DNA from 2 places in the Halobacillus amylolyticus genome. Region 1 is predicted to be linked to the other one. Evidence: predicted binding sites of a transcription regulator. Region 1 holds the regulator's gene; the other holds the start of a gene.
What was found. The regulator LexA, encoded in region 1, represses DNA repair genes until DNA is damaged. The targets are predictions, from matches to a motif close to CGAACATATGTTCG.
Positions count from the first base shown of each region.

Region 2: a site for LexA is predicted at 2,315-2,328, ahead of MUO15_RS00200 (ImmA/IrrE family metallo-endopeptidase). Genes of this name have one in related genera too.

Region 1 is NZ_CP095075.1:671,030-675,566, forward strand. It holds gene tkt (transketolase) at 1-51, opposite strand, end outside; gene MUO15_RS03575 (DUF896 domain-containing protein) at 231-464, opposite strand; gene MUO15_RS03580 (YneB family resolvase-like protein) at 538-1,197, opposite strand; gene lexA (transcriptional repressor LexA) at 1,512-2,135, shown strand; gene MUO15_RS03590 (YjcZ family sporulation protein) at 2,383-2,505, shown strand; gene glnA (type I glutamate--ammonia ligase) at 2,816-4,147, opposite strand; gene MUO15_RS03600 (MerR family transcriptional regulator) at 4,168-4,537, opposite strand, start outside.
Region 2 is NZ_CP095075.1:36,533-41,069, forward strand. It holds gene MUO15_RS00195 (hypothetical protein) at 1-1,118, opposite strand, end outside; gene MUO15_RS00200 (ImmA/IrrE family metallo-endopeptidase) at 1,791-2,285, opposite strand; gene MUO15_RS00205 (helix-turn-helix domain-containing protein) at 2,549-2,971, opposite strand; gene MUO15_RS00210 (helix-turn-helix transcriptional regulator) at 3,136-3,360, shown strand; gene MUO15_RS00215 (hypothetical protein) at 3,430-3,570, shown strand; gene MUO15_RS00220 (helix-turn-helix transcriptional regulator) at 3,644-4,165, shown strand; gene MUO15_RS00225 (hypothetical protein) at 4,316-4,537, shown strand, end outside.

The DNA.
Region 1 (4,537 bases):
AGTAAGTGTTCGGATAGTATTAATAGATGTTTGTTCAAGGCTTGAAGCCATGTCAACATTCTCCTTTCGTCTTCCCATATATGTATCATGTATTATCCTATAATGAAAATGAGCAAGTGACAAGCATTGTTATTGTTATTCACCAATCTTCTTAATAGACATCCATTACTTTTCCCTAGATTCACAAAGCTAAACAAAAAACCGTACCCACAATGAGTACGGTATATGATTTAATGTTTTTTTTCATTTTCCTGCATTTCTTTCAGCTTTTTCGGTGTAACGTCCTTCCCGTTTGGGTCCACAACAGTCATACCTTTCAACTGATTTTTAAAGGATTTACGAACATTCTTTAAATATTCTTGACGAAGTTCTTGCTGCTCCGTCTTTTCAGCTTTATTTAAACCTTCACCTTTAGATTTATTAGCTAATTCATTAATTCGTTTCAGTTTTTCATCTGCTAACATTTTCACATACCTCCTTAACTGGTATTGGCCATGAAAAAGACAAGCGTCATATGACACTTGTTATATAGTAATATTACCTATTTTTCTGTTGTTTTTCAAGCGTAATGAACTCTTGGTATCGACGATGCACAGTAGCCTTAGAGACATCGTAACCCAGTCCTCTTAGTGTCGCTGCGATCTCGTTAAAGGTTAGTTTGTTGTTTCTTAAGCGAACAACTTCTTCAACTGGAAAATCAACCCGTGCTCTGCCGGGAGCAAGATGTTGATTCGATAAGTTCTTAGATGGATCGTATCCACTCTCAACGGCCTTCTTCATCCCTCGCCTAATCTTCATATTATGTATTTTGCGCTGGTATTCTTCAACAACTCCTACAATCTGCAGCACCATGGAATCCGATTCAGAAAATTGCAGTTCCCCTTCGTGTGATAACGAATAGATACGAACATCCAGCTTTTGAAGTTGATGAAAAAGTGCAATTTTGGTATTTCCTCTGCCCAATCTCGTCTCATCTTGAATAATAAGAACATCTGCTTTTCCATTTGAAAAATGGTCCAGCAAGCGGAAGACCCCTTCACGTTCAATATCATATCCGCTTGCTTGCTCTTCAATACAATCTACCACTTCGATTGATTGGTGTTCGGCCATCGCCATTAATTCAGTCCGTTGTCTTTTTAATGAAGAAACTTGTGCTTCTTTCTCCGTGCTTACACGGCAATAGAGAATTGCTTTCATGCTGTACCACCTCTTGTTTTTTCAACCCAAGGATAACTGATTTATATACTTGTGACCATAGAGTAATATAAAAAGGCTAGACCAGCGGCAAATAATAGAATATACGTGATATCGAGTTTTGAAAGTTTGTTGAACATATAATATACCCCCTATTAAGGAACAACCGTTCTTAGAAACGTTTGTTCGTGTTTGTTAATTTTAATTATATACGAACAAAAGTTCCTGTCAACTGTTTTTTCGAACGCTTGTTTGTATTTTTTGAAAACGCATGGTACAATGTGGTTATTATAATTCTATGTACGAGGTGGCAATCTATGAATAAACTTTCGAAACGTCAACAAGCAATACTAGACTTTATTAAAGAGCAAGTCTTACTAAAGGGGTACCCCCCATCCGTAAGAGAAATCGGACAATCCGTCGGGCTTGCTTCGAGTTCAACCGTGCACGGACACCTTTCCCGCTTAGAAAAAAAAGGCTACCTTCGACGGGACCCTACGAAACCCCGAGCGATAGAAGTCATTGATTTAGAGGAGAACCAAAGCGTTCCCCGCACCGAAGCATTTTACGCACCGGTAATAGGTAAAGTTACGGCTGGCTCCCCCATTACAGCAATAGAAAATATCGAGGAATACGTCCCTCTTCCTGACTCATTAGCAGGGTCAGATGACAATACGTTTGTTTTAGTTGTACAAGGTGATAGTATGATTGAAGCGGGTATCCTGAATGGAGATATGGTGATCGTTCGCCATCAACAGACAGCCGAGAACGGGGATATTGTTGTGGCTATGACAGAGGATGAGGAAGCCACAGTGAAGCGTTTTTTCAAAGAAAAGAAGCATATTCGACTACAGCCTGAAAATGCAACCATGGAACCGATTATATTAAATGATGTTTCAATACTAGGTAAAGTAGTCGGTCTTTACCGCACCGTTCATTAAAAAAATCCGAGAGCTAAATCAATTGCTCTCGGATTTTTAGTTTAGGAAAATTTATCACGCTAACGTGGTGACTTGTAATATTGCTGACCTTTATAGTTTTTTCCGCATCAAGTTAGCAGCTTAAATTGATGCATAATCTATGCCTCTGGTTCAATTGCTGATATTTTATGAAAGTCTGACAAATGCCCTCTACATTGCTATAGTCATTACATATAATGAACTATTAACTGATAAAGGAGGTATAGATATGAGTTACGGCAATTACGGATCAGGATTTGCCTTGATCGTGGTTCTTTTCATTCTTTTGATCATCGTAGGTACTGGCTTTAACCGCGGTGGATACGGTGGTGGATTTGGTGGAGGTTTTTAATAAAAACTCTCCAGTAGTTTTTGAGGATAGATCTATTATCCTTCCTTCATAACTAGTATTTTAGCCTATCCAGAGTAACAAGTAACCCCCTAAGCTTAAACATTTCCGTTGAAACGTTTACCTTCTCTCACCTTTGACGATGGTACAGACGATAAAGGGACAGTGACCCGCATCCTCTGTACCATCTTTTGCAATGATAGCTTTATACCTGGCCCTCCCGCAAAAATCCAGAGCTCTGTTGTTATGCCTGCTTTTGTTAGCGATTTAATTAAAAAACCTTGACGCTCCCAGCGCCAAGGCATTTCAAAGTTTAATAAGTTTGTAGATATTGCTCGCGCTCCCATGGATGTACCTGAGTACGGAACATATCCCACTCTATTTCTTTCGCTTCAATAAAGTGTTCAAACAAGTGCTCTCCAAGCGCTTTTACCATGACTTCATCTGATTGCAGCTCAAGAAGTGCATCAGAAAGTGTTGCAGGCAGATCCTTAACGCCGTGGGCTTCACGCTCTCTTTTGTCCATTACATAGATGTTACGATCAACTGGTGCTGGTGCCTCAAGCTTGTTCTCAACACCATCAAGACCAGCAGCAAGCAGCACTGCCATAGCCATGTATGGGTTTGCCGCAGGGTCAACACTACGCACTTCAATACGCGTGCTTAACCCGCGAGATGTCGGCACACGAACGAGTGGACTACGGTTTTGACCTGACCAAGCAACATAACAAGGTGCTTCGTAACCAGGTACAAGACGCTTATAGGAATTGATAGTCGGGTTGGTTACGGCTGTGAAGTTAGTCGCATGCTTTACAATTCCGGCTGTAAATTGATAAGCGACATCAGATAACTGCTCTTTTCCATTTTCATCAAAAAAGGCATTGCCATCCTCAGTGAATAGTGACATGTTGGCATGCATACCAGATCCGTTCACACCAAACAATGGTTTAGGCATAAAGGTTGCATGTAATCCATGCTGGCGTGCAATGGTCTTAACTGCCAGCTTAAAAGTTTGAATATCGTCGCAGTGTTTTACTGCATCAGAATATTTGAAATCGATCTCATGTTGTCCCGGAGCCACTTCATGGTGAGAAGCTTCGATTTCAAAACCCATCTCTTCAAGCTCAAGCACAATATCACGACGGCAATTTTCACCTAAGTCTGTTGGTGCTAAATCAAAATACCCGCCTTTATCATTAAGTTCCATCGTTGGTTCGCCATTTACATCCAGCTTGAAAAGGAAAAATTCAGGCTCTGTTCCGATATTAAAGGCCGAGAAACCTAGTTCTTCCATTTTCTTTAAATTACGCTTTAGATTGTAACGTGGACATCCTTCAAATGGTGTCATATCAGGGTTATAAATATCACAAATAAAGCGTGCTACCTTACCTTTTTCAGATGACCACGGGAAGACAACAAATGTATCAAGGTCTGGTACTAAGTACATGTCTGATTCTTCAATACGAACAAATCCTTCGATGGACGAACCATCAAACATCATCATTCCATCAAGAGCTTTATCTACTTGACTTACTGGTATTTCAACATTTTTAATCGTGCCTAGCATATCCGTGAATTGCAAACGGACAAACTTTACATTTTCCTCGTCAATCTTCTTGAAAATTTCTTCTCTCGTGAATCCCATTTGTCTCCTCCTATGCTACTTTAGTGGAAGAATCGTGATAATTCTCCCTGTCTTATACTTGCCTTCCCTTGCCTTCCCGCGGTGAACAGTTCTCGCTGTAACATACGGCGAAGCTCTTTGTCAGTGAGTTCATTATGAACTTCTTCCATTTGGTCTCCACTGTATGGCTCATTCTCCGGCTGATGGGTAAGCGTAAGCACCTGTTTAATTCCAGCCATATTCACGCCCTTTTCAATAAGCGCTTTAATCTCAAGCAAACGATCAACATCATTAAAGGAAAAAAGCCGTTGATTGCCGTTTGATCTAACTGGATTAACTAACTGATGCTTTTCGTAATACCTGATTTGCCGGGCTGAAAGATCAGTCAAGGATTGTACAATCCCCATCGGG
Region 2 (4,537 bases), 630 kb from region 1:
CTCCTTTCCTTAGCATTATAATAATGTATTTCAAGACACCCATATTTCTCTCTAATACTTACTTCGACAAAAGAGAAGTCTTCACCTTCAGGAGTCTCATCAAAATCATTCTCATTGAATCTCCAATACATTGAAACTTCAGATACTTCCTCATACTCATGAATTAAATCTTTTAGATTCCAATATAATTTCGTCTTATATATGGGGTCCTTATTAGAATTTCTAGTAGAAGATTTGGTGATTTGTCTATCAAAGAAGGTAAACCCAAATATAAAACCTTCGTAAAACAAATGATCAGGTAAGTGCATTGCTCGATCCTGATAAAATGCTGCTGTTACCCTATCTACGTAATGTGAAGGGTTATGTATTTCCAGATCATTTTCAAGAAACTCCATTATTTTTGTGTTTAGTTGAGTTTCTGTTAAACCTCCTAAGTTTGCCTTTATTACCTCTTCTGCATGTTGGGACTCTTCACTGTAAAGTTGGTATAGTATGTCAGAATGTATAGTAGCTTCGTTGTATCTAGAGATACTTACATCTGCGTCCAAAGTGTTTAGGAAATGGCTAAGGTGAGTAAGGATTCCTTTTAAGTTAGTGTTAGCCCTACTTAGGTAATGTTTTCTAAGTTTAATTCTAACTGAATTTTTATCAAAGTCCAGAATTATAGGTGTATAAAAATTAGCCTTATCCTCAGTTTGACCCAGATAGACACTTTCATATTTATATAAAATTACTACACTGTTTCCATTTTGTCTAATAGATATCACTTTTTCATCACTAGCAATTGTCTGAGCTACTTTTCGGTTAAAGGCAGGCGAGTCTGAATAACGCTCCATTAATTCATCTTCATCGATGTCTGATTCTAAATTTATTACGTAAGTATGATCTTGTTTATCAAATACTAATCTATTGAAAATAAACTCATCAAGATTAGAATCTTCATATCTTCCTTGTTCAATCTCTTGATTGACCAGATTCTGCATCTTTTGCCATCCATTATCCCCGGTGATTTCTTCATATTTTCTATTAAAGTCATGCATATCCACTCTTAAAAATGGTTTTAAATCATGAGTGATCTCTAAGTTCCTTAGTAAAGTTGCAGTATAAGATTGTGGCATAATTGCCCTCCCGTATTTTTTAATCGTTCTAATTTTCATTTATTATTTAAAAGTGGGGAACGGTACGACTACTATGTGTAGGAAAGGTAATATACTTTAAACAACCCTTCCCTCTTTCAATTTTATAATAATTCATACAAAAATCCTACACATTCGACAAATTAAGACAAAACACATTCATAAGATTAGCTATAGTAATTAGGACTAAATATTTGGTGACAGGGGTTTAGTTGTAACCATCTGATAACTCTTAACACTTTTTGTTAAATTGAAATGAACACTTTACTGGAAATTAGAACGTGCACAATATCACTTTATATGGAGCCTCTGCGGGCAAGGTCATGAGCCGTGCAGCCAAATGCTTCAAGGGATTTGGCTAAGTCGATGCAGGCTATCATATTCAGCACTTTCGGATAAGAAAGTGTTTATTTACACTTGGCGGTCAAATTAGTCTAAGGGAGAATCATTATAAGGTAAGGGATCAAATGCTATTTCCCGATCTATATCGGGTACCCAGTGGATACTAAACGCATCTAAAATTCTTAGGAGATGATTTAATGGGACTTATATGAGTAGCTTAGCCGTTGACTGTTACCAAAGGATTCTAACACCAAATGAAATGGGCGGACATCAAACCACAACAAGTCCAAGGAAACATGGCTAACCTTCGGGCTATCTTTGTTTATTTAACCTATATTGGGTTTCTCTTTCTTTAATTTGCTGAAGTCGTTTCCTGCATAACTCGGTTGTTACTCTAAAATCTTTTGCCCACTGATTTACTAGGTGCGGGTTGTTAATGTCGTATTGTGAAATCATATGGTAGGGAAGGGCTGCATAAAAAGTAAAATGTCTGGCATCTCGTTCTTGGAGTTTACGAAATGCATCAGTCATCATAGTTTGTTTGCCTACATGTCTAAGAACATGGCAGAACTCATGATAAAATTGCTCACGTTGAACTTCTTTAGTACGTCTTGAATCAACTGTAATGGCACGGAACCTTCCAAACACTTCATAGTGTGGGGAAACAGGCTTACGGTGTAAAAAAGTTTCGTACTTCCGAGCGATGGTATAAGCCATGAGTTGTGAGGGTGTAGTTATATGTAACTTTAGATACCAATCTGAGACCCAATCCTCTAAATGGGTTGTTGTATAAGTTGGAAAATACAAGATAAGCACCGTCCTTGCTAATTATTATAAGAACAAATGTTCGATTTATCAATAAAAAAATAAAGCATATTTAATGCCTTATTAAGGTAACCCTATTGTATTTTCTATATGAGTATATTTATAATCTACTGTTAATAAACCTTTTTCCTAGAGTGCCTGCATTGATAAAGATCCTAGCCTTCACAGATATACAAATAAGTGTTTACTTTACTGCTAGTGGGTAATTATTAGTTGCCGAGGCAGACGTTATTATTTTCTTCAGTTTAAATATCATCAACCTCTTTATGATCTTTACTCTTAAGATTTTTATCCCTACTCTTATTATATAAATAATCAAAATAATCCTCTAAACTACGAATATCTTCAGGAGACATCTCTTTCCATTTTTCAATATCCCAAAAACCAGCATCCTCAACTCCGTATTTTATAAAGAGGTTATTCGTTTCCCTAATAGGATCAAAGTTACTGTGAGTATCGTTATATTGATATTGCTCTTTTCCTAATAAATAATCAATTGAGCAGTTAAAGAAGTCAGAAATTTCCCTCAGTGTATTATAGTCAGGTTGACGATTGCCAGATTCATATTTTGAAATTGCTGAGTAAGATAATTCAAGTTTCTTTGCAAGGTCTTCTCTAGATAATTTCTTTTTCTTCCTCAAAAGCGTTAACCTTTTATGAAAATCCATCGGCAACCCTCCGTTTTAGACATTATAATATAATTTAATTTTACCCTATTTGTCCAATTTGATAAATAATATTGGACAAATTGGGGATTTTTTATTGACAATGGACGTTATGTCCATTAAGATTTTCTTTAACAGGACGAATTGTCCAATGAAGGAGGGATAATTTGAGAATTAAACTTAAGTCTGTTCGCTTGGAAAAAGGCTTGAAGGATGTAGATTCATTAGCAGGAAAGATTGGTATTTCGGCATCGTATTATTACAAAATTGAAAAGGGATCTCGAAATCCTGGTATTGATTTAGCGAAAAAAATTGCAGATGAATTAGATCACACTGTTGATGATCTTTTTTTAAATCCGGATTTGGACACTTCGTCCAATGATGTTGTTTAGCTAGTTATCTAAAGATTGATAGGGCTGTCCTTATTGATCCGTAGCATACACATAAAACGAGGTGATGATATGGCTAAACAAAAACAAAAGCAGTCGCCACTTAAGCTTGTGAAAGAAACGTTTGGTGATGTCCCAGCCAAGAAAGCTTTTCAACATGCTTTAGCCCCTTATTTCGATAAGAAGGAAGAGTATCAGACTAGCACTAAATAGTCATCCTGTAAAAATTTTATATTGGCCCACTGTATTTTAGAACAGGTCCCAAAATACAAAAAAGGAGGGGGCCATGAACTTTGGACAAGCTTTAAAACAACTAAGAGCAAGGCAAGGACTCACACAGGAACAAGTTGCGCATGACTTAAACATCAGTAAGCAGTTAGTATCACATGTAGAAACAGGAAGACGAATGCTACATGAAGAAATAGCAAGAAAATCACTAAGTTGCTATGACGATCCCATATACGCTATGAACGTTATGTATGAATTCTCAAATGGTTTTACAGCACCTCAACTTACTGGGACAAGCATTGAATGGCATCGGTTATGTATTAAGGAAATTGCTGTTAGAGAAATGGAAAAGGCTTTGGGTATTCTAAATGAAATCAACCTATGTAAACCACCGAAGGAAACAGACCAGGAAGAGAGAAAGAGGATCGCTAGCGCGGTTGATGAGCTCCTAGACACTGAAATCGCTATAAGTAATATGAAAGTAATTTTAGCCTCTGAGTATTCGATTTCATTAAGAAAACATATGAGTAGAAAAATTCCAGATTGGAAAAAGAAGGGCTGGATTAGGGGACAGATTTAAAAGCTATGAAGGAGCAAGAGACTTAACGATCATCATCCTTTACTAGCCGCATTAGCCATGCTGTATCGAAAAAAAGTTTTTAGAGGAAGTAAAGTTAACTGCCAGAAATCTTATTAAGTTCACTTGAAGAAATTGAAAGGGAGGAATTATATGACAGAAAGGGAAGTTCTCAATCCTATAAATATCATTGCACATCAGTATGACGAGATCTTAACTGAGAGAGAATTGCATGTATTTGAAAAGGTGCGTGATCAACTTTTTATAGGTATGGTGAATGTCGCAACGGAAAGAGGGCTGAAGGTAGGAGCTTCAATATCACCGGAAAATTTACAGTATTTTATGGAAAGAGCAGTTGACGGAGCATTGGTCATA